2 regions of the Lysinibacillus sp. FSL P2-0066 genome follow, and region 1 is predicted to be linked to the other one. Evidence: a T-box and tRNA genes for the amino acid it is inferred to sense, from the RefSeq annotation. Region 1 holds a T-box; the other holds one or more tRNA genes.

Region 1 (12,288 bases):
GTGCAGTGAAAGTAGGTATTGTTGGAGCAACTGGATATGGTGGACTAGAGCTTATTCGTTTTTTACATAATCATCCAGCTGTAGAGCAGATTGATTTATTTACTTCTTCAGAAGAGGGTGTTCAATTTTCTTCCAAATTTGGTCATCTTGTTAAGATAGCTGATACACCGTTACAAAAGATAGCGTATGACACTTTAGCAAAATTTGATGTTGTTTTTACAAGTACACCATCTGGGGTGACAAGTGAGCTATTACCGCCTTTGGTTGGGAAAGGACCAAAGTTAATCGATTTATCTGGTGATTTTCGCTTAAAAGATCTCGCAAGCTATGAAACCTGGTATGGCAAAAAGGCTGCACCGTTCCATAGTGTTCAACAAAGTGTGTATGGTTTAACAGAATGGAATACAGAGCTTATACGTCAAGCAACACTCGTTGCCAACCCGGGTTGCTACCCAACCGCAGTTTTATTATCCTTACTGCCACTTGTAAAAGAGCGTTTAATTGATCCTAGTTTTCTAGTTATTGATGCAAAGAGTGGCATTTCAGGAGCTGGCAATAAGCCCTCACAAACTACCCATTTTAGTGAGACAAATGAGAATTTCTCGATCTATAAAGTAAATACACATCAACATATTCCCGAAATTGAACAGGCACTTTCCATGTTTGCTCAAGCAGATACAGCAATTACTTTTAATACGCATCTGGTTCCAATGACCAGGGGAATTTTGGCGACATCCTATGCACCGGTAATGCAGGGAATTACAGAGGCGCAATTGATCTCTTGCTTACAGGCAACCTATGAAAATCATCCATTTGTTCGAATCGTTACGGATGCATCTAGTTTAGGGACAAATCGTGTCAAGGGATCAAATTATTGTGACATTCTAGTAAAAGTAGATTCTCGTACAAATCGTGTCACAATTGTTAGCGTAATTGATAATCTTGTCAAAGGAGCAGCAGGGCAAGCTATCCAAAATATGAATGTGCAATTTGACTTACCACAAACGACAGGGCTAGATGTCGTACCGTTCTTTATTTAACAGCATGCAGGAAACTGTATGCTTCTCTTATTTATTAATCTAAGGAGGAATTTCGGATGACAGTTAACACTTCAACGAATGTAATGAAAAAACTATCAAGTAAAAATATTGTTTCACCAAAAGGCTTTAAGGCAGCAGGATTACACTGTGGTTTAAAGCATAAGAAAAAGGATTTAGCTATTTTAGTAAGTGAAGTCCCAGCAAGTGTTGCAGGTGTTTTTACAACAAATGCTGTGCAAGCAGCGCCATTAAAAGTCACGAAGGAAGTTGTTTATGCAACTAAGAAAATGCAAGCGATGATCGTCAATTCAGGCAATGCGAATGCTTGTACAGGTAAACAAGGTGTAAAAGACGCCCAAACAATGCAAGCGCTAGCTGCTGAAAAATTAGGGATTGCGCCAGATTTGGTGGGTGTTTGCTCGACAGGTGTTATTGGAGAAATGATGAAATTAGAGCCAGTAGCAAACGGTATTCTACAGTTAGAGCCAAAGGACAATTTAGAAAGTGCTATTGACTTTGCACAGGCTATTTTGACAACAGATACCGTCATGAAAAACACAAGCTATAGTACAACTGTGGATGGCAAGGAAGTTATTATTGCAGGTGTAGCAAAAGGCTCAGGTATGATTGAACCTAATATGGCAACAATGCTAGGCTTTATTACAACAGATGCCAACATTGAATCTGATGTATTGCAGGCAGCTTTATCGACGATTACTAATTTAACATTTAACGCTATTACAGTTGATGGGGATACATCTACTAATGACACAGTGGTAGTGTTGGCTAATGGCTTGGCAGGGAATGATTCTTTAACACCAGAGCATCCAGATTGGCAAAATTTCTATTACACTTTACAAACAGTAGCGGAAGATTTAGCAAAAATGATTGCCAAAGATGGTGAAGGGGCAACGAAGCTTATCGAAGTGGAGGTTGTTGGTGCAATTTCAGACGAGGAGGCACGTAAAATTGCAAAAACAGTCGTTGGTTCACCACTTGTAAAGACTGCTGTTTTCGGCTGTGATGCTAACTGGGGGCGTATTATTGCAGCAGTAGGGTATAGTGGCGCAACAGTGGATCCAGATAAAATTACCATCCAAATCGGTGGTGCTACTATGGTAGAAAACGGTGAGCCAATTCCTTTTTCTGAGGATGAGTTAATTCAAATTTTAAAAATGCATGAGGTAAAAATCTATGTGTCTCTTGGCGTGGGTGATGGTAAGGGGCATGCTTGGGGATGTGACTTAACATATGACTATGTCCAAATCAATGCATCATACCGCTCGTAAACGTATGGTCATAAAGCTTGGGGGCAGTACACTGGAAGGTTTAAATGAGGCTTTCTTTGATAATTTTAAAAGATTACAAGAGAGTGGAGTAGAGCTGATTATTACCCACGGGGGTGGGCCAGCCATAAATCGAGAACTAGCTGCTCAAGGCATACAATCGCATACATTAAATGGAATACGTGTCACGAATGAGGCTGCTATTAAGGTTGTCCAGTCGACCCTAATAGGCCAAGTGAACACTGCATTAGTTCATGAGTTAACAACAGCCGGTATAGCAGCCATCGGATTAAATGGCTTTGATGGTCAGCTAATGGTCGTAGACTTTTTAGATCAAGAGACTTATGGCTATGTTGGAGCTATTAAAAATATCAATACTTCCTTATTGGAAGCTTTAATGGGTGTAGGGATTGTACCTGTTATTGCCTGCGTAGGTGCGACCGAAGCAGGTCAGGCTCTTAATATTAATGGCGATACGGTAGCAAGTGAAGTTGCTTTAGCGGTCGGAGCAGATAGCCTATTACTTGTTACGGATGTGAGTGGAATCCGTATTCAGGATGAATATCAAGCAATAGCTACACCTACTCTTATAGATCAATGGACAGAGCAGGGTCATATTTACGGTGGAATGATTCCGAAAGTACAAGGAGCGATCGACTGTTTAAGAGCAGGGATTCCTTCCGTACAAATCGTGGGCGCAACATTAATTGGTACAACGATTGTAGCTTCAAGTGAACTTCATTCTTTCTAGTGTTCTAATAGGATAGCTTGAGAAGTATAGTTGTTGAAAGAAACTATTTTAAATGATAGTGGAGATGATAACATGAGTGTTTTATTCGAGAACTACGGCAAGCGTCGTGCACAAATTGTCAAAGGTCAAGGGACAATTGTTGAGGATTCAACAGGGAAGCAATACTTGGATTTTACTAGTGGCATTGCTGTGGTGAGTCTTGGTCACGCCCATCCAGCTATTGTACAGGCACTTCAAGAGCAAAGTGAACAGCTATGGCATATTTCAAACCTTTTTGATATACCAGGTCAGGAAAAGGTGGCGGAAAAATTAATTGCTAATACACACTTTTCACATGCCTTCTTCTGTAATAGCGGGGCTGAGGCTAATGAAGCGGCCATTAAATTAGCTCGTAAGCATACAGGCAAACATCATATTATTACATTTGAAAAATCATTCCATGGTCGTACCTTTGGAGCTATGTCTGCAACAGGTCAAGGCAAAGTACATAATGGCTTTGGTCCACTCGTAGAAAAATTTTCGATTTTGCCATTTAATGATGCTGTTGCACTTGAAGCAACCGTTGATGATTCTGTGGCAGCTATAATGCTAGAGATGATTCAGGGAGAGGGGGGCGTCAATTGTGTATCAGCAGAATTTGCAGCAGCTATTGCAAAAGTCTGTAAGGAGCGAGGTATACTACTAATTGTTGATGAAGTGCAAACCGGTATTGGACGAACAGGAACACGTTATGCATTTGAACAAACTGTTCTAATGCCACATATCATAACATTGGCAAAAGGCTTAGGTGGCGGTTTCCCTGTTGGTGCAATGCTAGGAACTGCTGAGCTTCATGCTACATTTAGTCCGGGAACACACGGTACAACTTTTGGTGGAAACCCTCTTGCGATGAATGTTGCACAAGCCGTTTTGAGTCATGTATTTGAGCCAGATTTTTTACAGCAGGTACGAGAAATATCTGCCTATTTTGTGGCGCAACTAAAGGCTCATTTACCTTCTAGCTATACTGTTCAAGGAAAGGGTCTCTTGCTAGGGATTGGTTGTGGGGACACGGAAGTAGCGCCTTATATCGCGGCAGCAGAACAAAGTGGCCTTTTATTAGTGGGGGCAGGGCCAACTGTTATTCGTCTCTTGCCTCCATTAACGGTCACAAAGGAAGAGATTGATAAAGCAGTAGCTATTTTAAAGAATATATTACCGTGATACACTTCAGTTTAGCAATGAAAGTGAAGCATCAGTGGCAAAAAGATTGAGACATAATGGATAAACAAAGAATCTGCTAGAAGCTAGCAGATTCTTTGCATTATCAATGCTATTGTAGCTGTTTTACTAATATTGACACTAATTTTGGTAGCCAATCCTCCAGCTGACTAAACGTAAATCCTGCCTTCTCTGCCTTTGCATTGGACATATACCAATCAGCAGGCACCCCATAAGGAGACTGGGACTCCTCGTCACCACCAATGAGGGAAATTTTTGCGCGCTGACCACTTGCTTCTTCGATTAGAGCAATGAGGTCTTTGAGAGATATGGCCCCAGATGCCGTAGCATTGTAGGGTCCCTCAATAGGGGTAACACCCGAAAAGTATAAAAATTCAGCTGCTTCCTCATCTGTAATATAGCTCATCTTTGCATCAATGTTTGGTAAAGTAATCGGCTGATTCTGCAAAATACGTTCAACGTGGAAATGTAAACGACGTGTATAGTCATCTTCGCCCATCACAATTGGGAAACGTACAGCTACGACTGGGAATGAAGCTTCTTTAAATAAGACAGCCTCCGCTTGTCGTTTTCCTTCCCCATAAGAAAATTCCTCTTGATGTCCCATGCGTATTTGATATTGGTATGGATCAAAGTCTTCTTCCTTTTTCACCTTACCATCTACCTCATATGTTGAAAGAGTAGAAGTAAAGACCAGCTTTTTCGTTTTCTCTTTTAATATCTCGCAAATTGCTATTGCCTCATTGGGCGAATAGCAAATATTATCATAGACAATGTCCCATGTTGTATTGGCTAGTGCCTGTGCTAACGCATCCCGATCATTACGATTTACTACTAACTGCTTAACATTTGTACCAAATGGATTGCCACTTTGACCTCGTGTTAAAATCGTTACATTATGTCCATTTTGAATACAAAGATCCACTAGCTTTTTTCCAAAAAAACGTGTGCCTCCTAAAATCAATATGTTCATATATTTCCACCCCTTCAAAATAGTAGTCCTCTTTATAATGACAAAAAAACAGACTTACTACAATTTATAAGTAATATGCAGTAAGTCTGTTAAATTGATTATCTAATACAAATGCTTTTCCCTAGGAGGATAATAGACTATCGCCTTGACGTTTCAGATGGAGTAGTAGTATTACCATTGTCTGCTCCGTTTGAGCCATCTCCTGGGTTACCAGTCCCATCACCATTGCTTCCAGACCCATTACCATTATTGGAGCTATTGCCGTTATTACCAGATCCATCACCATTATTAGAACCGTTACCGTTATTACCAGATCCGTTTCCATTAGAAGAGCCATTGCCATTACTACCCGAACCGTTGCCATTGCCATTCGTAGGTGGCGTTGTTGGTGGTATTGGTTCTTGGTCGTTTTCCTCTGGGTCAGGTTCCTTTTCACTACCGCCAGTAGACACAACATTCGATTGTGGTGATGTTAAGCCTGTAATATCTACAGCGACCACTACATAAGCTTGTCCACTAGCAACCGTAATGCTTTGTGTTGACTCTAGTACGGATTTTACAAGCGTATTACCACCATTCGTAACGTTGTAGATACGATAACCAACAACATCATTCGATGACTCTGACCATGATAATGTAGAGCCATTTACTGAAGCCGAGACTGCTGCTGGAGGGCTACCATCTGCTGGGAAATCAACAGCTGATACAGATGAATTCGACAATGTTGAATTCTTTGGTAACAGACTAGCAGGGTTACCGCCAAGTCTTCCTAACATTCGTTTAATAAACTCTTGATTAATGCCTGCACCACCTGCTTTTACAAATTCTGCTGGTGTATTTGGCAACGCATTATAAGTTTTTCCTTTAATCGTCACAACACTTGAAGAGGCTAAGCTATCATCAGGTTGAGATGGTAAAAATACCTTCGCATTAAATAAATCTGAGCGTACAAGACCTGCGCTAGCACATGCTGCAGAAGGAGCCATGCCAGAAATGCCACAGAATGACGCAGTTACAACATTTTTAGGCGCCTTAAAGCTTGTTGGTGGATCGATTAGCTGAGGGTCCGCATCGTAAACCGCATTCATTAAAGTACCCCATAGCTTATTCACACGAACGCTTGGCTGTAAATAGGTGTTGTTAAATGCATAAAGTGAACGAGGTTGATCGTAACCCATCCAAACACCAAGAGATACATTTGGGTTATAACCAACTAACCAAACATCTTTATATTCTTGAGAAGTCCCTGTTTTTGCAGCGAAATCAGAAGAGAATTTTAATGTATTTCGTGCCATTGTCCCTGTCCCTTTAGTGAGAACATCACGTAACATATCTGTCACGATATAAGAGGTTTCTGGACTAAATACTTGAACAGGCTCTACTTCATGTTGGTAAACAATATTTCCTTCTTGGTCTTCAATTCGATCAATCATATAAGCGTCAATGAATTGGCCACCATTTGCAAAGGTAGCGAAGGCATTTGTATTTTCTTCAACAGTAGTTCCTTCCCTTAAAGCACCGATCCCAGTTGCAAGGTTAGTAAAATCGTCTGGATGTAATTTTGAGAAGCCCATTTTTACTAATAAATCTGCAGGGCGTCTACTAATAATATCGTTATATAAACGTAGCGCTGAGATGTTTTGAGAATCTGCTAAAGCTTCACGTGCTGGGATAAGACCTCTCTCATCACTCGTAATATAGTTACTTGGACTCCAAGAACCGATAGAGAATTTCACGTCAACTAATGGGCTACCCGCACCGATTACACCATACTCAATGGCAGGACCATAAACAAGTAAAGGTTTCATTGTAGAACCGTTAGAACGATAAGCTTGTGTTGCATGGTTTACTTGAGTTGTTTTAAAGTCTCGACCACCAACAAAGCTTAAAATGCGACCTGTCGTATTTTCTATTAAAATACTACCTACTTGTACTGGCATCTCAATATCAATCTCTTCACCAGTAACAGGGTCCTTCCCTTTACCAGTATACGTATGACCATAATACTTGAAGTCCTTTGCTGCTTTTTGCATCGCATCATACATATCTTTATTAATGGTTGAGTAAATACGATAGCCTTTTGAACGAACATCACGATCTGCTAAAATCGTATACTTATCTTTTAATTTTTTTTCTGACTTTAAGCGCTCTGGGTCAATCCCATCATCTTTTGCTAGTTTTTCTGCAATAATGTCTTTTGCGCGAGCTTCAAGCTCATAAGTCAGCCAAGGATAACGATCCTCCGCGCGCATTTCTGGTCCGCGGAAATCTGCAGCAATATCATAGTTTAACGCTTCATTATACTGTGCATCGTCAATATAGCCAGCTTCTTTCATACGATAAAGTACTGTTTTCATACGATCAATACCAGGTTTCAAAGCTTCTTCACTTTTCAGTTCACCAGTATTTGTAAATGGTGTATAAGCGAATGGCGCCTGTGGAATACCAGCTATGTACGCAGCTTGAGGAAGAGACAATTCTTTTGCTTTTACGCCAAAAATCCCTTCAGCAGCTGTTTCAACACCTGCAATATTTCGTCCTGAAGAGTTACGACCATAGGGAATAATATTTAAATAAGCCTCTAATATTTCTTCCTTCGTCATAAAGTGCTCTAAACGCATCGCCAGTAAAATTTCCTTAGCTTTACGTTCATAGGATACTTCATTTGTTAGTACTTGGTTTTTAATAAGCTGTTGGGTAAGTGTAGATCCACCTGTCTGCGTAGCAGAATTTGTAACATCTTGTAATAACCCACGAATAACCGCTTTTGGTACAATTCCATTATGCTCTCGGAAATATTCGTCTTCTGTTGCCAGAACAGCATTCACGACCTCTGGTGCCACATTGCTAAGCGAAGTTTCACGTCGGTCTAAATCTGTCCGTAATTTCCCAATATAAATATCGTTGGCAAAATAAATCTCACTGGTTTCCTCATAGCTAAAAATTTGATCACGCAGCTCTTGTTTTGAGCGTAACGGTTCTTCTTTTACAAGAGAAGCAAAATAACCAGCTCCAACTGAACCGACAAATACAGTGCCAACCAATGCAAAGACTAAAAATAGTAAAAATAAGTTCCAGGTAACACTACCTGAAATACGTAATTTCTTCATCCATTTTTGTTCAAGTAATTCATCGATCTTTGCATTGATTTTTTCAATCCAATCTTTCAATGTATCGACCTCCTAAAATCTTGTCTATTATAGCACATATTGTTTTAGCACGAACATAGTTATTGACATTGAAAAAGAATCGTATAGAATTATGTTTATAGTTTTCTGGTGATGAAAAGTTTGCAGTAGTGTCTATATTCCCTGTTTAGAGAGCCAGTGGTTGGTGAAAACTGGTCATAATGTAGAGACGAATTACGTGCTTGGAGCTTAGACGTGCGCGCCTGCGATAAAGGCGGTTGAATGAAGTGGAAGGTGGATGACATCTTCAAGCTGGGTGGTACCGCGTTAGTTTGTAACTTAACGTCCCTGCATGCAATTGTTTGCGTGTAGGGACTTTTTTTATTTAAATCTGTCCATGCACGTAACGAATTTTAACCATTTTAGGAGGAATGAACATGACAAACGAATTATTACAAGATTTAGAATGGCGTGGTTTGCTCTACCAACAAACAGATGCAGAAGGCATGGCAAAACTATTAGATGAGCAATCAGTATCTTTATACTGTGGAGTAGATCCAACAGCTGACTCCATGCATATTGGCCATATTGTGCCATTGTTAACACTTCGTCGCTTCCAAAAAGCAGGTCACCGTCCGATTTTACTTGTCGGTGGTGCGACAGGAATGATCGGTGATCCATCTGGTCGTTCAGAAGAGCGCCAATTACAAACAGTCGAGCAAATTGATAAAAACGTCCAAGGAATTCGTAGTCAATTAGAACGTATTTTCGAATTTGCGGAAGATGGCAATGGAGCTCAGCTGGTGAACAATCGTGACTGGATTGGAAATATAAACACAATTGAATTTTTACGTGATTACGGGAAATTAATTAACGTAAACTACATGTTAGCGAAAGATACGATTGCTTCTCGTCTTGACACAGGAATCTCGTTTACAGAGTTTGCCTATACGTTAATTCAAGGTATTGATTACAATCATTTATATAATCACTACAATTGCCGTATTCAAGTAGGTGGCTCTGACCAATGGGGGAATATTACAACTGGTTTAGAGGTTATTCGTAAAACACATGAGGAAGAAACAAAAGCCTTTGGTATTACGATTCCTTTAGTAACAAAAGCAGATGGTACAAAATTTGGTAAAACAGCGGGTGGTGCTGTATGGTTAGATGCGAAGAAAACATCTCCTTATGAGTTCTACCAATTCTGGATTAATGCTGCGGATGCAGATGTCATAAAATACTTAAAAATCTTTACGTTCCTTTCTCGTGAAGAAATTGAAGCTTTAGCCGTTTCTGTAGAGGAGGAGCCACATTTACGTAAGGCACAAAAGGCGCTAGCTGAAGAAATGACTCGTTTAATACATGGTCAAGAAGCATTAGAGCAAGCTATCCGTATTACGGCAGCTTTATTCTCAGGAGATTTAAAAGCACTGTCGGCTGAAGAAATGAAGGATGCTTTTAAAGATGTTCCTTCTATTGAAATGGCGAAAGAGGACAAAAATATTGTTGATCTTCTTGTGGAAGCAGGCATTTCATCTTCAAAACGTCAAGCACGTGAGGATGTATCAAATGGTGCAATTAGTGTAAACGGTGAAAAGGTAACAGATTTAGAATATGTAGTCGATGCGAAGGATCGTTTAGAGGATGCATTCAGCATTGTCCGTCGAGGTAAGAAAAAATATCATATGGTGAAATTTGTATAATTTCGATGAGCAAAACCACATCCCCAAAAAAGAGGGGATGTGGTTTTTTTATCATAAAAAGCTTGGAGATTTTATTTCTTCATATTGTTTAGGATGCAGTATTTTTGCAAGCTTGATAGCACCTTCAATAAGTCGTGGAGAAGGGCGACAATACAGCCATTCTTCCATTACATGAAGCTGTTCTAATTGAACGGCATGTAGCTCTTTAGCATATGGACGTTTTAATAAATTAGCAGGTTGGATACGTTCAAATGCTACACCAACCCAAGCCATCATGATATAGTCGGGCTTGCGTTCAACAACATCAGTCCAATCTGTTTGAACACTAGCAAGTTCAACATCTTGAAATAGATTAATGCCACCAGCAAGAGCACTAATTTCTGTTAGCCAATTTATTTTTCCAGGAGTGAAAATAGGGTTTGGCCACCATTCCCAATAGAGGGTAGGCTTCTTCGAAATTGTTTGTGCAATCGAATACATTTTTTCGATGGAATGCATGTACTCTTCAGCAATTGTTTTTGCCTGTTCCTCCACTTGACAAGCTTTACCAAGGGTCAGAAGATCTTGCGCAATTTCTTCTAATGAGTTTGCATTAAAAATAATATGAGGAATATTTCTTTCTTTTAGTGCCTCAATGTTTTTTTCCATACCTGGTACACTCAAGGAAGCCAGAACAAGATCAGGCTGTAATGCCTCTAATGCATCCATGTTAATTGATAAATCTGGCCCAAGCTGTGGCAGATCTTTAACTGTTGATGGCCAATCGGAATAATCATCGACTCCAATGAGCTGGTCTGTCAGCCCTAAATAGGCAACTAATTCTGTATTACTAGGACAAATTGAAATTAAGCGCATATCGTATTCTCCCATCCTTTTTAAGAAAAGTATAGCGAGAGTTTCCATGATAGACAATGTGTGTATTTCGAGCCCATAAAAAAGTGGAGAAAACATTTGTTTTCTCCACCCTATGTCATAGGCTTATAGGAAACCGTCGATTAAGAAAGGGCAACTGCCTCGAGTGACTCTTCTTTTTTCACAATAGGTCCCATTGCATTTGTGATGATTTGTTTGATATCCTCTAGTGTTGCTTTACGAGGGTTCGTCTCAGCACACACATCTAACAATGCATTTTTTGCTAAGATCTCAATATCCTCATCTTTTGCCCCTAATTCACGGAAGCCACTAGGAATATTTAAATCTTGTGATAATTTCTCAATAGCTGTAATAGCCTTTTCAGCGGCATCGCGCTTACTTAAACCTTCTACGTTTTCTCCTAATAATTCAGCGATACGAGCAAAGCGCTCTGTACGTGCTGTAACATTAAATCGACAAACATGTGGCAATAAAATAGCATTACACACGCCATGCGGTAGGTTATAGAAACCACCCAATTGATGAGCAATTGCATGAACATAGCCAAGTGATGCATTATTAAAGGCCATTCCCGCTAAAAATTGTGCATATACCATTTGTTCACGAGCTTCTATATCAGCTCCATTTGCATAGGCACGTGGTAAAAATTCAGGAATCAGTTGCAGTACTTTTTCAGCACATGCATCTGTAATTGGTGTAGCATTCGTAGAAACGAATGATTCGATGGCATGTGTTAATGCGTCAACGCCAGTAGCTGCTGTAAGAGCAGGAGGTAAACCAATCATTAGTTCTGGATCATTAATAGAAAGTAACGGAGTCACATGTTTATCCACAATCGCCATTTTTACTTTACGAGCTGTATCCGTAATAATGGTGAAACGAGTCATTTCACTTGCAGTGCCTGCCGTTGTATTAATTGCAATTAATGGCACAAGTGGATTTTGTGATTTATCAACGCCTTCATAATCATGAATGCGTCCACCATTCGAAGCAATAAGTCCGATACCTTTTGCTGCATCGTGTGCGCTGCCTCCTCCAAGAGAAACAATAGAATCGCAGTTTTCAGCATGATACACTGCAATACCATCTTCAATGTTTTGATCTGTTGGATTTGGTTCTGCTTTAGGGAAAATTGCTACATCAATTCCAGCAGCTGTAATGATGTTTGCAATTTGTTCTGAGAGACCTAATTTGTGTAGGCCCTCATCTGTTACGATTAATGTCTTTTTCACTTCTAAATCATTTAAGCGCTTACCAACTTCTTGAATTGCTCCAGGTCCAAATAAGTTTGTTTTCGGCATAACAAATTG
Region 2 (12,288 bases), 1.6 Mb from region 1:
GCGTTTAAAAAATACGCAGCAGCACATAAAGACTGTGTTTTTCTAGTAGATACTTATGACACACTACGTTCTGGTGTTCCTAATGCTATCCGCGTAGCGAAGGAGCTAGGGAATCAAATTAATTTTATTGGTATCCGTTTAGACAGTGGAGATTTAGCCTATCTCTCAAAACAAGCAAGGAAAATGCTAGATGAAGCAGGATTTACAGCAGCTAAAATAATGGCTTCGAATGACTTGGATGAATATACAATCATGCATTTAAAGTCGCAAGGAGCGCAAATTGATGCTTGGGGAATCGGAACTAAGCTGATTACAGCCTATGATCAAGCAGCTCTTGGTGGAGTATATAAATTAGTTGCGATAGAAAACGAAAGTGGAGAACTGGTTGATACCATTAAAATTTCAGCAAATCCTGAGAAAGTGACTACACCTGGACGTAAACGCGTTTACCGTATTATTAATGCAGAGAATGGTCATGCTGAAGGAGATTATATTGCGTTAGATAATGAAAACATACAGCAAGAAGAAAGATTGAAAATGTTCCACCCTATTCATACGTATATTAGTAAATTTGTTACAAATTTTACGGCAAAAGAGTTACATGAAAGTATCGTAGAAAACGGAAATATTGTTTATAAGGAGCCAACTATTCAAGAAACACAAAAATATGTAAAGGAAAACTTACATTTATTGTGGTGCGAATATAAGCGAACAATGAATCCTGAAGAATATCCAGTCGATTTAAGTCAAGCATGTTGGGACAATAAAATGGCATGCATACAGGCGATAAAAGAAAAGGTCTCACAACGTATTTAAAAGAAAATTGTAGGAGGTAGAGACGATGGCGAGAATAGGCATTTATGGTTCATCATTTGATCCTATTACCAATGTCCATCTTTGGACAGCAAGCACTGTCGCACATCGGTGTAAGTTAGATAAGGTTATTTTTTTGCCTTGTTCAAATAAACGCAAAGATAAAACCATCAAAACAGCTGATACACATCGTTGGAATATGCTTCAGTTAGCCATAGCTAAGGACGATCGTTTTATTGCAGATTCCTATGAGATGGATCAAGAAGGCTGGAATATTTACACATATGACACCATGAAATACTTTAGAGAGAAGAACCCAGAGGATGAGATACATTTTATTATGGGTGCTGATTTATTAGTGGATATTGGTGCAGGGTTATGGAAAAAGGGTGACGCATTAGTAGCGGAGAATAAATTTATTGTAATGGCACGACATGGCATCGATATGCTATCAACCATTAGTCGTTCCCCCATTTTAAGAAATAATGATGATGGAAGATTTCACCTTATCGATAAAGGGCTAGCGATGGAAATTAGCTCTACCTATATTCGAGAAGAATTTGCAATGGGGGGAGAACCAAGATACCTCTTGCCTACTGCTTGTTACAACTATATTAAAGAACATCATCTTTATCAAAAATAAAATAGTGAAGCTACAATTATAAGTGTGGATGACTACCACACTTATTTTAATTTTGAAAAGATGGTGAATTTTATCATATAGGCCTCAGCGTAAGCTATAATAAAAATAGCAATGGTATACAATTTTTTTGCTGTCAATAATTAATAATGATTAATGTTAGAAAGGAATTCATGAATGTGCAGCTTACATTAACATTTCTTATTTTAGGAGCAACAATTTTCGCATTTGTGACCAATAAAATACGAGCAGATCTTGTAGCAATTGTGTCACTTTTAGCATTTGTCATTATGGACATTTTAACGCCCGCGGAGGCATTAGCTGGTTTTTCAAACTCTGTAGTTTTAATGATTGCAGGGTTATTTGTCGTGGGTGCAGGGATTTTACGAACTGGCCTAGCAGGCATGGCGGGGCGACTCTTACTAAAATGGTCAGGCAATAGTGAGCTCAAGTTATTTGTGCTACTTCTTATTATTGTAGGATCGGTCGGTGCATTTATGAGTAATACAGGTACTGTCGCCTTAATGATGCCAATCGTTGTAAGTATAGCGATTAGTATGAAAGTAAGTCCTTCTAAATTTCTACTACCGCTCTCCTATGTGGCAAGTCTTTCAGGTTTGATGACACTGATTGCGTCACCAACCAATTTAATTGTCAGTCAGTTATTAGTTGATCGAGGCTATAATAAACTTGGCTTTTTTGAAGTGACTCCTATTGGCATCGTGGGGATGATTGCTGGCATTACTTATTTAGTACTTGTAAGAAATATTTTATTACCAAATGATCAAAACCGCACACAAAGCAATGAAGGCTATAAACTTTCGCCCAAAAAAATTATTAAACAATATGATTTAAATAATCGTCTATTTAAAATCTCTGTTCCTGAGGAGTCGCCTATTATTGAAACATCGTTAGCGGAATTAAAACTACCAGCTAAGTATATGCTCTGTATGATGAAAATTCACCGTAAATCTCAGGAGGGTATTAATTTATTACCGATGACTTATCAAGAAATGGCAGGACCAACTAGTGTCATTCATGCCAAGGATGAGTTATATGTTCAAGGAGAAATAGAGGATATTCATCGTTTTGTTGAGGATTATCATCTTGAGATGCAAGGATTAGTTGAAGGGGAAGCCGATGAATTAGTATCGAAGCATCTGGGTATTGCTGAGGTATTGCTTACCCCTAATTCGAGCTTTATCAATGAAACGGTTAGCTCCCTCGGTTTCAGAGAAAAATACAATCTAAATATCATTGGTATTAATCGCAAGGGTGGTTATAAACTTCAGGATATGGTATCTCACAAATTAAAATTTGGAGACGCAATATTAGTACAGGGAGCATGGGATGAAATTCTTTTGTTAGCAAGAGAAACACAGGATGTCGTGGTTGTTGGCCAGCCGAAAGAACACGCAAGTGTGGCAGCGGCTACAGGCAAAGCTGGAATTGCGGGAATTATTATGTTATTCATGATTATTTTGATGGCATTTGAAATTTTCCCTGCTGTAATCTCTGTGATGATTGGTGCCGTACTGATGATTTTAACAGGTTGCTTGAGAAACATGGAAGATGCCTATAGCAATATGAATTTTGAAAGTATTGTGTTAGTGGCTGCTATGTTACCAATGGCGACAGCGTTAGAAAAAACAGGAGGCATGACCATTTTATCTGATGGTATTATTAATGCTTTAGGTGGTTTCGGACCATATGGTGTACTCATAGGGATTTACATTTTGACAGCCATTTTTGGTCAATTCATTAGTAATACGGCAACGGCTGTATTGTTTGCCCCCATTGCCATGAGTGCTGCCATTGCCATTGAGGTTAGTCCCACAACATTTATGATTGCAGTCGCAGTCGCAGCAAGTATGGCGTTTGCTACGCCAATTGCTTCCCCCACGAATGCACTGGTAATGACGGCAGGGGGCTATAAATTTATGGATTTTGTAAGAATAGGGATACCGTTACAAATTATTATGTTTATTGTGATGATGATAGCCATCCCGTTCTTTTTCCCATTTTAAAAACTCGGTTTCTCTACCGAGTTTTTTGTTTTTTTAAAGATCTATTATTTTTTTGTAGGAAATTATGATAAAATTATTTTCTAGTTCATGGTCTAACATTGAACTAGCTTGTGATTAGATTTTAAAGTTATTAATATAGGAAGTTTTCCGTTGATAATAAAAAAAATAAAGTTTTTTATTAAAAAGTGTTGACCTTTTAAAAATAAGGGTGTAGTATTATACAAGTCGCCAGGGTGACACGCTAAAACAAAGCAAAACATGAACCTTGAAAACTGAACAAGCAAAACGTAATCAATAAAGTTTTAAGTAGCTAGCTTTGCTAGTAAACGAAACACAATTTTGGACATCAAACATGATGCCAGCAAAACAATTTGAGCTAATCAAATTTCTTTTATGGAGAGTTTGATCCTGGCTCAGGACGAACGCTGGCGGCGTGCCTAATACATGCAAGTCGAGCGAACAGAGAAGGAGCTTGCTCCTTTGACGTTAGCGGCGGACGGGTGAGTAACACGTGGGCAACCTACCCTATAGTTTGGGATAACTCCGGGAAACCGGGGCTAATACCGAATAATCTCTTTTGCTTCATGGCAAGAGACTGAAAGACGGCATCTCGCTGTCGCTATAGGATGGGCCCGCGGCGCATTAGCTAGTTGGTGAGGTAACGGCTCACCAAGGCGACGATGCGTAGCCGACCTGAGAGGGTGATCGGCCACACTGGGACTGAGACACGGCCCAGACTCCTACGGGAGGCAGCAGTAGGGAATCTTCCACAATGGGCGAAAGCCTGATGGAGCAACGCCGCGTGAGTGAAGAAGGTTTTCGGATCGTAAAACTCTGTTGTAAGGGAAGAACAAGTACAGTAGTAACTGGCTGTACCTTGACGGTACCTTATTAGAAAGCCACGGCTAACTACGTGCCAGCAGCCGCGGTAATACGTAGGTGGCAAGCGTTGTCCGGAATTATTGGGCGTAAAGCGCGCGCAGGCGGTCCTTTAAGTCTGATGTGAAAGCCCACGGCTCAACCGTGGAGGGTCATTGGAAACTGGGGGACTTGAGTGCAGAAGAGGAAAGTGGAATTCCAAGTGTAGCGGTGAAATGCGTAGAGATTTGGAGGAACACCAGTGGCGAAGGCGACTTTCTGGTCTGTAACTGACGCTGAGGCGCGAAAGCGTGGGGAGCAAACAGGATTAGATACCCTGGTAGTCCACGCCGTAAACGATGAGTGCTAAGTGTTAGGGGGTTTCCGCCCCTTAGTGCTGCAGCTAACGCATTAAGCACTCCGCCTGGGGAGTACGGTCGCAAGACTGAAACTCAAAGGAATTGACGGGGGCCCGCACAAGCGGTGGAGCATGTGGTTTAATTCGAAGCAACGCGAAGAACCTTACCAGGTCTTGACATCCCGTTGACCACTGTAGAGATATAGTTTCCCCTTCGGGGGCAACGGTGACAGGTGGTGCATGGTTGTCGTCAGCTCGTGTCGTGAGATGTTGGGTTAAGTCCCGCAACGAGCGCAACCCTTGATCTTAGTTGCCATCATTTAGTTGGGCACTCTAAGGTGACTGCCGGTGACAAACCGGAGGAAGGTGGGGATGACGTCAAATCATCATGCCCCTTATGACCTGGGCTACACACGTGCTACAATGGACGATACAAACGGTTGCCAACTCGCGAGAGGGAGCTAATCCGATAAAGTCGTTCTCAGTTCGGATTGTAGGCTGCAACTCGCCTACATGAAGCCGGAATCGCTAGTAATCGCGGATCAGCATGCCGCGGTGAATACGTTCCCGGGCCTTGTACACACCGCCCGTCACACCACGAGAGTTTGTAACACCCGAAGTCGGTGAGGTAACCTTTTGGAGCCAGCCGCCGAAGGTGGGATAGATGATTGGGGTGAAGTCGTAACAAGGTAGCCGTATCGGAAGGTGCGGCTGGATCACCTCCTTTCTAAGGATTATTTCGGAATACAAACCTTGGGTTTGTAAGATTACGTTTTGCGTTCAGTTTTGAAGGTTCATTCTTTCTGAATGAAATACTTCAAAACTTGTTCTTTGAAAACTGGATAAAACGACATTGAAATTGTAACAAACACATTTATTTTTTAAGTTTTTTTATAGGCTTAATAACTTGGTTAAGTTATTAAGGGCGCACGGCGAATGCCTTGGCACTAGGAGCCGAAGAAGGACGGCACTAACACCGATATGCTTCGGGGAGCTGTAAGTGAGCTTTGATCCGGAGATTTCCGAATGGGGGAACCCACTACGTTTAATCGCGTAGTATCTTGACGTGAATACATAGCGTCTTGAAGGCAGACCCAGGGAACTGAAACATCTAAGTACCTGGAGGAAGAGAAAGAAAAATCGATTCCCTGAGTAGCGGCGAGCGAAACGGGAAGAGCCCAAACCAAGAGGCTTGCCTCTTGGGGTTGTAGGACACTCTATACGGAGTTACAAAAGAGCGAGTTAGATGAAGCGACTTGGAAAGGTCCGCCAGAGCAGGTAAAAGCCCTGTAGTCGAAAGTTCGTTCTCTCCTGAGTGGATCCTGAGTACGGCGGAACACGTGAAATTCCGTCGGAATCCGGGAGGACCATCTCCCAAGGCTAAATACTACCTAGTGACCGATAGTGAACCAGTACCGTGAGGGAAAGGTGAAAAGCACCCCGGAAGGGGAGTGAAAGAGATCCTGAAACCGTGTGCCTACAAGTAGTTAGAGCCCGTTAATGGGTGATAGCGTGCCTTTTGTAGAATGAACCGGCGAGTTACGATTACGTGCAAGGTTAAGCTTTAGAAGGCGGAGCCGCAGCGAAAGCGAGTCTGAATAGGGCGATGTAGTACGTGGTCGTAGACCCGAAACCAGGTGATCTACCCATGTCCAGGGTGAAGGTGAGGTAACACTTACTGGAGGCCCGAACCCACGCACGTTGAAAAGTGCGGGGATGAGGTGTGGGTAGCGGAGAAATTCCAATCGAACTTGGAGATAGCTGGTTCTCTCCGAAATAGCTTTAGGGCTAGCCTCGTGATGAGAATACTGGAGGTAGAGCACTGTTTGGACTAGGGGGCCATCCCGGTTTACCGAATTCAGACAAACTCCGAATGCCAGATATTTATACACGGGAGTCAGACTGCGAGTGATAAGATCCGTAGTCAAAAGGGAAACAGCCCAGACCACCAGCTAAGGTCCCAAAGTAATCGTTAAGTGGAAAAGGATGTGGCGTTGCACAGACAACCAGGATGTTGGCTTAGAAGCAGCCATCATTTAAAGAGTGCGTAATAGCTCACTGGTCGAGTGACGCTGCGCCGAAAATGTATCGGGGCTAAACGATTCACCGAAGCTGTGGATTGACATCTACGATGTCAGTGGTAGGAGAGCGTTCTAAGTGCGTTGAAGTCAGACCGGAAGGACTGGTGGAGCGCTTAGAAGTGAGAATGCCGGTATGAGTAGCGAAAGACGGGTGAGAATCCCGTCCACCGTATGACTAAGGTTTCCTGAGGAAGGCTCGTCCGCTCAGGGTTAGTCGGGACCTAAGCCGAGGCCGATAGGCGTAGGCGATGGACAACAGGTTGATATTCCTGTACCACCTCCTCACCGTTTGAGAAATGGGGGGACGCAGTAGGATAGGGTAAGCGCGCCGTTGGTTGTGCGCGTCCAAGCAGTAAGGCGTGTGTGTAGGCAAATCCGCACACTGTAACGTTGAGCTGTGATGGCGAGTCCGTATGGACGAAGTTCCTGATTTCACACTGCCAAGAAAAGCCTCTATCGAGGTGAGAGGTGCCCGTACCGCAAACCGACACAGGTAGTCGAGGAGAGAATCCTAAGGTGTGCGAGAGAACTCTCGTTAAGGAACTCGGCAAAATGACCCCGTAACTTCGGGAGAAGGGGTGCTCTTGAGCGTGCAAGCGCATGAGAGCCGCAGTGAATAGGCCCAGGCGACTGTTTAGCAAAAACACAGGTCTCTGCAAAACCGTAAGGTGACGTATAGGGGCTGACGCCTGCCCGGTGCTGGAAGGTTAAGAGGAGTGGTTAGCGCAAGCGAAGCTGCGAATTGAAGCCCCAGTAAACGGCGGCCGTAACTATAACGGTCCTAAGGTAGCGAAATTCCTTGTCGGGTAAGTTCCGACCCGCACGAAAGGCGTAACGATCTGGGCACTGTCTCAACGAGAGACTCGGTGAAATTATAGTACCTGTGAAGATGCAGGTTACCCGCGACAGGACGGAAAGACCCCGTGGAGCTTTACTGTAGCCTGATATTGAATTTTGGTACAACTTGTACAGGATAGGTAGGAGCCAGAGATCTCGGAGCGCCAGCTTCGAAGGAGGCGTCGGTGGGATACTACCCTGGTTGTATTGAAATTCTAACCCATGCCCCTTAGCGGGGCAGGAGACAGTGTCAGGCGGACAGTTTGACTGGGGCGGTCGCCTCCTAAAAGGTAACGGAGGCGCCCAAAGGTTCCCTCAGAATGGTTGGAAATCATTCGTAGAGTGTAAAGGCACAAGGGAGCTTGACTGCGAGACCTACAAGTCGAGCAGGGTCGAAAGACGGGCTTAGTGATCCGGTGGTTCCGCATGGAAGGGCCATCGCTCAACGGATAAAAGCTACCCCGGGGATAACAGGCTTATCTCCCCCAAGAGTCCACATCGACGGGGAGGTTTGGCACCTCGATGTCGGCTCATCGCATCCTGGGGCTGTAGTCGGTCCCAAGGGTTGGGCTGTTCGCCCATTAAAGCGGTACGCGAGCTGGGTTCAGAACGTCGTGAGACAGTTCGGTCCCTATCCGTCGTGGGCGTAGGAAATTTGAGAGGAGCTGTCCTTAGTACGAGAGGACCGGGATGGACACACCGCTGGTGTACCAGTTGTCTTGCCAAAGGCATCGCTGGGTAGCTATGTGTGGACGGGATAAGTGCTGAAAGCATCTAAGCATGAAGCCCCCCTCAAGATGAGATTTCCCATTACGCAAGTAAGTAAGATCCCTCAAAGACGATGAGGTAGATAGGTTCGAGGTGGAAGTGTGGTGACACATGGAGCTGACGAATACTAATCGATCGAGGACTTAACCAATATGTTTGAAGCATTCAATGTATCGTTTATCTAGTTTTGAAAGAATAAGTCTTTCAGCTGAATAAGTGAAGTGATGATGGCAAAGAGGTCACACCCGTTCCCATACCGAACACGGAAGTTAAGCTCTTTAGCGCCGATGGTAGTTGGGGGCTTCCCCCTGTGAGAGTAGGACGTCGCTTCGCTTATTTTTTGTGGAGGATTAGCTCAGCTGGGAGAGCACCTGCCTTACAAGCAGGGGGTCGGCGGTTCGAGCCCGTCATCCTCCACCATTTTGGTCCCGTGGTGTAGCGGTTAACATGCCTGCCTGTCACGCAGGAGATCGCCGGTTCGATCCCGGTCGGGACCGCCATTATTATTGCCGGTGTAGCTCAGTTGGTAGAGCAACTGACTTGTAATCAGTAGGTCGTGGGTTCGACTCCTATCGCCGGCACCATTCCCTTGGAGGGGTAGCGAAGTGGCTAAACGCGGCGGACTGTAAATCCGCTCCTTAGGGTTCGGCGGTTCGAATCCGTCCCCCTCCACCATTTTAGGGGCATAGTTCAACGGTAGAATAGAGGTCTCCAAAACCTTTGGTGTGGGTTCGATTCCTACTGCCCCTGCCAGGTATTGAGGTACTCGTTCATATACAGCTATTATAAATTTATATAGTGGCGATTGTGGCGAAGTGGTTAACGCATCGGATTGTGGTTCCGACATTCGTGGGTTCGATTCCCATCAGTCGCCCCATTTTAACATTGGGGTATAGCCAAGCGGTAAGGCAACGGATTTTGATTCCGTCATGCCTAGGTTCGAATCCTAGTACCCCAGCCATTTTTTCTTTTTTTATGAGCCATTAGCTCAGTTGGTAGAGCATCTGACTTTTAATCAGAGGGTCGAAGGTTCGAGTCCTTCATGGCTCATCATTTTTTAATTAATATGCGCCCGTAGCTCAATTGGATAGAGCGTCTGACTACGGATCAGAAGGTTATGGGTTCGACTCCTGTCGGGCGCGCCAATAAATTCATGTTTACGGAATGTAGCTCAGCTTGGTAGAGCACTTGGTTTGGGACCAAGGGGTCGTAGGTTCGAATCCTGTCATTCCGACCATCTTTCATGATTAATGGGGCCTTAGCTCAGCTGGGAGAGCGCCTGCCTTGCACGCAGGAGGTCAGCGGTTCGATACCGCTAGGCTCCACCATTTTAATATTTTTGGAGGTATACCCAAGTCTGGCTGAAGGGATCGGTCTTGAAAACCGACAGGCGGGTAACACCGCGCGGGGGTTCGAATCCCTCTACCTCCTCCATTTTCGGGTCAGTAGCTCAGTTGGTAGAGCATTAGATTGAAGCTCTAAGTGTCGGCGGTTCGATTCCGTCCTGACCCACCATTATTGCGGGTGTAGTTTAATGGTAAAACCTCAGCCTTCCAAGCTGATGTCGTGAGTTCGATTCTCATCACCCGCTCCAAAATGGGCCTATAGCTCAGCTGGTTAGAGCGCACGCCTGATAAGCGTGAGGTCGATGGTTCGAGTCCATTTAGGCCCATCATTATTCCGAAGTAGCTCAGTTGGTAGTAGCACCTGACTGTTAATCAGGTTGTCGCAGGTTCGAGTCCTGCCTTCGGAGCCACGGCCCGTTGGTCAAGTGGTTAAGACACCGCCCTTTCACGGCGGTAACACGGGTTCGAATCCCGTACGGGTCATCAAGCATGTAGCACAGATGTGTGTTACATGCTTTTTTCTATTCTCCTTTAATTCTATTCTCCTTTTTCATGTTGTTGAAAAAAGATCACTAGCAGAAAAAGACCTTTTAGCAAGGTAGAGGTAGATTTCCGTTCTGCCAGCTTCCTTTCCAGGCGGCGTCCGATGAGCCGCTTCACTCACTTACGTTCGCTCCAGGGTACATCTGTGACGCTAAATCCCCCTCGGCGTGACGCTGGCTCCTCTCCAATCAACCATTCTGCAAAGTGTCTTTCCTTTTTTCAAAGTAGCATAGCGATCAAAAAGCCCATTATCTGTATTCTCAGAGAGGATAAGCCCTTATCTTCAATGTGGAGAAGGGAATGAGTTACAACAGCCATCCATAAGTGAATACCTACAATTTATTTGTGTGGATAAATGAGGAAGACTACTTATTGCCGGGGTTAGTCAGACAGAGACTAGCCCCAGCGCGAAAGTAAAGCGTCAGCAGCATGTAAGTAGCCTAAAATGGAAAGACTTTTATCTTTCACAAAATTCTATTGATTGCTTTGCTGCAACACTATGAAGATTACATGATTAATGTAGTCTTTTTATAATAATTAGGATCTCTCTTACATTCTCTTACGAAAGTGAGTCTATAGAGTAAATTTGAACAAACTATTTCATATATAAAATATGTATGTTTTTTTAATTACTATTTTCATGGTGCTTGTTGTTTTGTTCCTCTAATATGAGGATAAGTGGAGGAATCGATATGAATATACAGGAGATACAGCAGTTTTTAAGTCTATACCAGACAGAACAAAATGAATCAGAACTTTGGTTAAAGAATAGATTACAGGCAGTTAAGGATGCAGGTGAATATCACCCAACAACAGAAGAGTTAGTTTTTGGTGCACGAGTGGCATGGCGTAATAGCAATAAATGTATCGGACGTCTGTTTTGGCAGTCACTCCACGTGGTAGATGCACGCGATGTTTTAGATGAAAAGGCTATTTTCCGAAAATTACTAGAACATATTGATTATGCGACAAATCATGGGAAAATCCGTCCAACAATAACAGTGTTTGCTTCAGATAGAGTACGGATTTGGAATCATCAACTAATTCGCTATGCAGGCTATGAAACAGAGGCAGGCGTTATTGGAGATTCGCAGTCCATTGAGTTTACAAAAGTATGTGAATCTCTAGGGTGGAAAGGCAAAGGAACAGCTTTTGATGTGCTACCACTCGTTATACAGGTAGATAGCCGGGCTCCCCAAGTGTTTGTAATTCCTGAAGAAAATATAGTAGAGGTTCCAATCCGCCATCCAGAGTCAATCGATGTGGAGAAATTAGGAATGAAGTGGTATGCTGTACCCATTATTTCGAGTATGCGTTTTCAAATGGCAGGAATTGACTTTCAAGCAGCCCCATTTAACGGATGGTATATGGGAACAGAAATCGGTGCACGCAATTTAGCAGATCATGAGCGCTATAACATGCTACCTGCTATTGCAGAAATTTTTAATCTAGATACAACTAAACAAGCATCACTTTGGCGTGATCGTGCATTAGTCGAACTTAATATTGCTGTTCTTCATTCATTTAAAGAAGATGGTGTGAGCATTGTTGATCATCATACAGCGGCTCAGCAGTTTAAATTGTTTGAGGAAGCAGAAAAAACAGCAGGAAGAGAAGTTACAGGCAACTGGACATGGTTAATCCCGCCACTTTCGCCTGCAACGACTCATATATTTCATAAACCCTATGTAAATATATATCATACACCAAATTATTTTTATCAAAAACCATGCTATTAGAGTAAAGGAACTGTTTACTTTCAATAGTTAATTATCCATTCGTTATACTTTCGATGAGAGAGGGCTTACTATGTTAGATCAGCAAATTCCCAATATCCCATGGAGACAATTGACAACACCTTATGGTAGAGGTACAGCTATTCCTCAGCTGATTGAACAGGAGCAATACACACAGCTAGCTGATTTAATTGAACATCAAGGTACACTGTGGCAGGTGACACCATGGGTTTTGCTTATTCTTTTAAAAAAGCTTAAAAGTAAAAAAATAGAGGATGTCT

Evidence for each region. A T-box is a leader RNA that pairs with one kind of tRNA and senses whether it is charged. The one in region 1 lies ahead of tyrS (tyrosine--tRNA ligase), so its partner is inferred to be a tRNA-Tyr.
Region 2: it has a tRNA-Tyr gene. The T-box ahead of tyrS (tyrosine--tRNA ligase) is inferred to sense a tRNA for this amino acid. The anticodon was not compared.

What each region holds. Positions count from the first base shown of each region.
Region 1 is NZ_CP150202.1:3,263,162-3,275,449, reverse strand. Features, by position in the region: gene argC (N-acetyl-gamma-glutamyl-phosphate reductase) at 6-1,040, shown strand; gene argJ (bifunctional glutamate N-acetyltransferase/amino-acid acetyltransferase ArgJ) at 1,097-2,329, shown strand; gene argB (acetylglutamate kinase) at 2,292-3,077, shown strand; gene MKZ14_RS16305 (acetylornithine transaminase) at 3,150-4,280, shown strand; gene MKZ14_RS16300 (NAD-dependent epimerase/dehydratase family protein) at 4,390-5,271, opposite strand; gene MKZ14_RS16295 (transglycosylase domain-containing protein) at 5,409-8,441, opposite strand; T-box leader at 8,544-8,752, shown strand; gene tyrS (tyrosine--tRNA ligase) at 8,837-10,105, shown strand; gene MKZ14_RS16285 (cobalamin-binding protein) at 10,157-10,960, opposite strand; gene MKZ14_RS16280 (iron-containing alcohol dehydrogenase) at 11,101-12,288, opposite strand, start outside.
Region 2 is NZ_CP150202.1:242,305-254,592, forward strand. Features, by position in the region: gene MKZ14_RS01175 (nicotinate phosphoribosyltransferase) at 1-816, shown strand, start outside; gene nadD (nicotinate-nucleotide adenylyltransferase) at 842-1,456, shown strand; gene MKZ14_RS01185 (SLC13 family permease) at 1,627-3,480, shown strand; rRNA gene MKZ14_RS01190 (16S ribosomal RNA) at 3,871-5,423, shown strand; rRNA gene MKZ14_RS01195 (23S ribosomal RNA) at 5,606-8,533, shown strand; rRNA gene rrf (5S ribosomal RNA) at 8,600-8,715, shown strand; tRNA gene MKZ14_RS01205 (tRNA-Val) at 8,727-8,802, shown strand; tRNA gene MKZ14_RS01210 (tRNA-Asp) at 8,807-8,882, shown strand; tRNA gene MKZ14_RS01215 (tRNA-Thr) at 8,891-8,966, shown strand; tRNA gene MKZ14_RS01220 (tRNA-Tyr) at 8,974-9,057, shown strand; tRNA gene MKZ14_RS01225 (tRNA-Trp) at 9,062-9,135, shown strand; tRNA gene MKZ14_RS01230 (tRNA-His) at 9,184-9,259, shown strand; tRNA gene MKZ14_RS01235 (tRNA-Gln) at 9,269-9,343, shown strand; tRNA gene MKZ14_RS01240 (tRNA-Lys) at 9,360-9,432, shown strand; tRNA gene MKZ14_RS01245 (tRNA-Arg) at 9,451-9,527, shown strand; tRNA gene MKZ14_RS01250 (tRNA-Pro) at 9,543-9,619, shown strand; tRNA gene MKZ14_RS01255 (tRNA-Ala) at 9,635-9,710, shown strand; tRNA gene MKZ14_RS01260 (tRNA-Ser) at 9,724-9,816, shown strand; tRNA gene MKZ14_RS01265 (tRNA-Phe) at 9,822-9,897, shown strand; tRNA gene MKZ14_RS01270 (tRNA-Gly) at 9,903-9,976, shown strand; tRNA gene MKZ14_RS01275 (tRNA-Ile) at 9,981-10,054, shown strand; tRNA gene MKZ14_RS01280 (tRNA-Asn) at 10,062-10,138, shown strand; tRNA gene MKZ14_RS01285 (tRNA-Glu) at 10,140-10,211, shown strand; gene MKZ14_RS01290 (nitric oxide synthase oxygenase) at 10,964-12,010, shown strand; gene MKZ14_RS01295 (hypothetical protein) at 12,081-12,288, shown strand, end outside.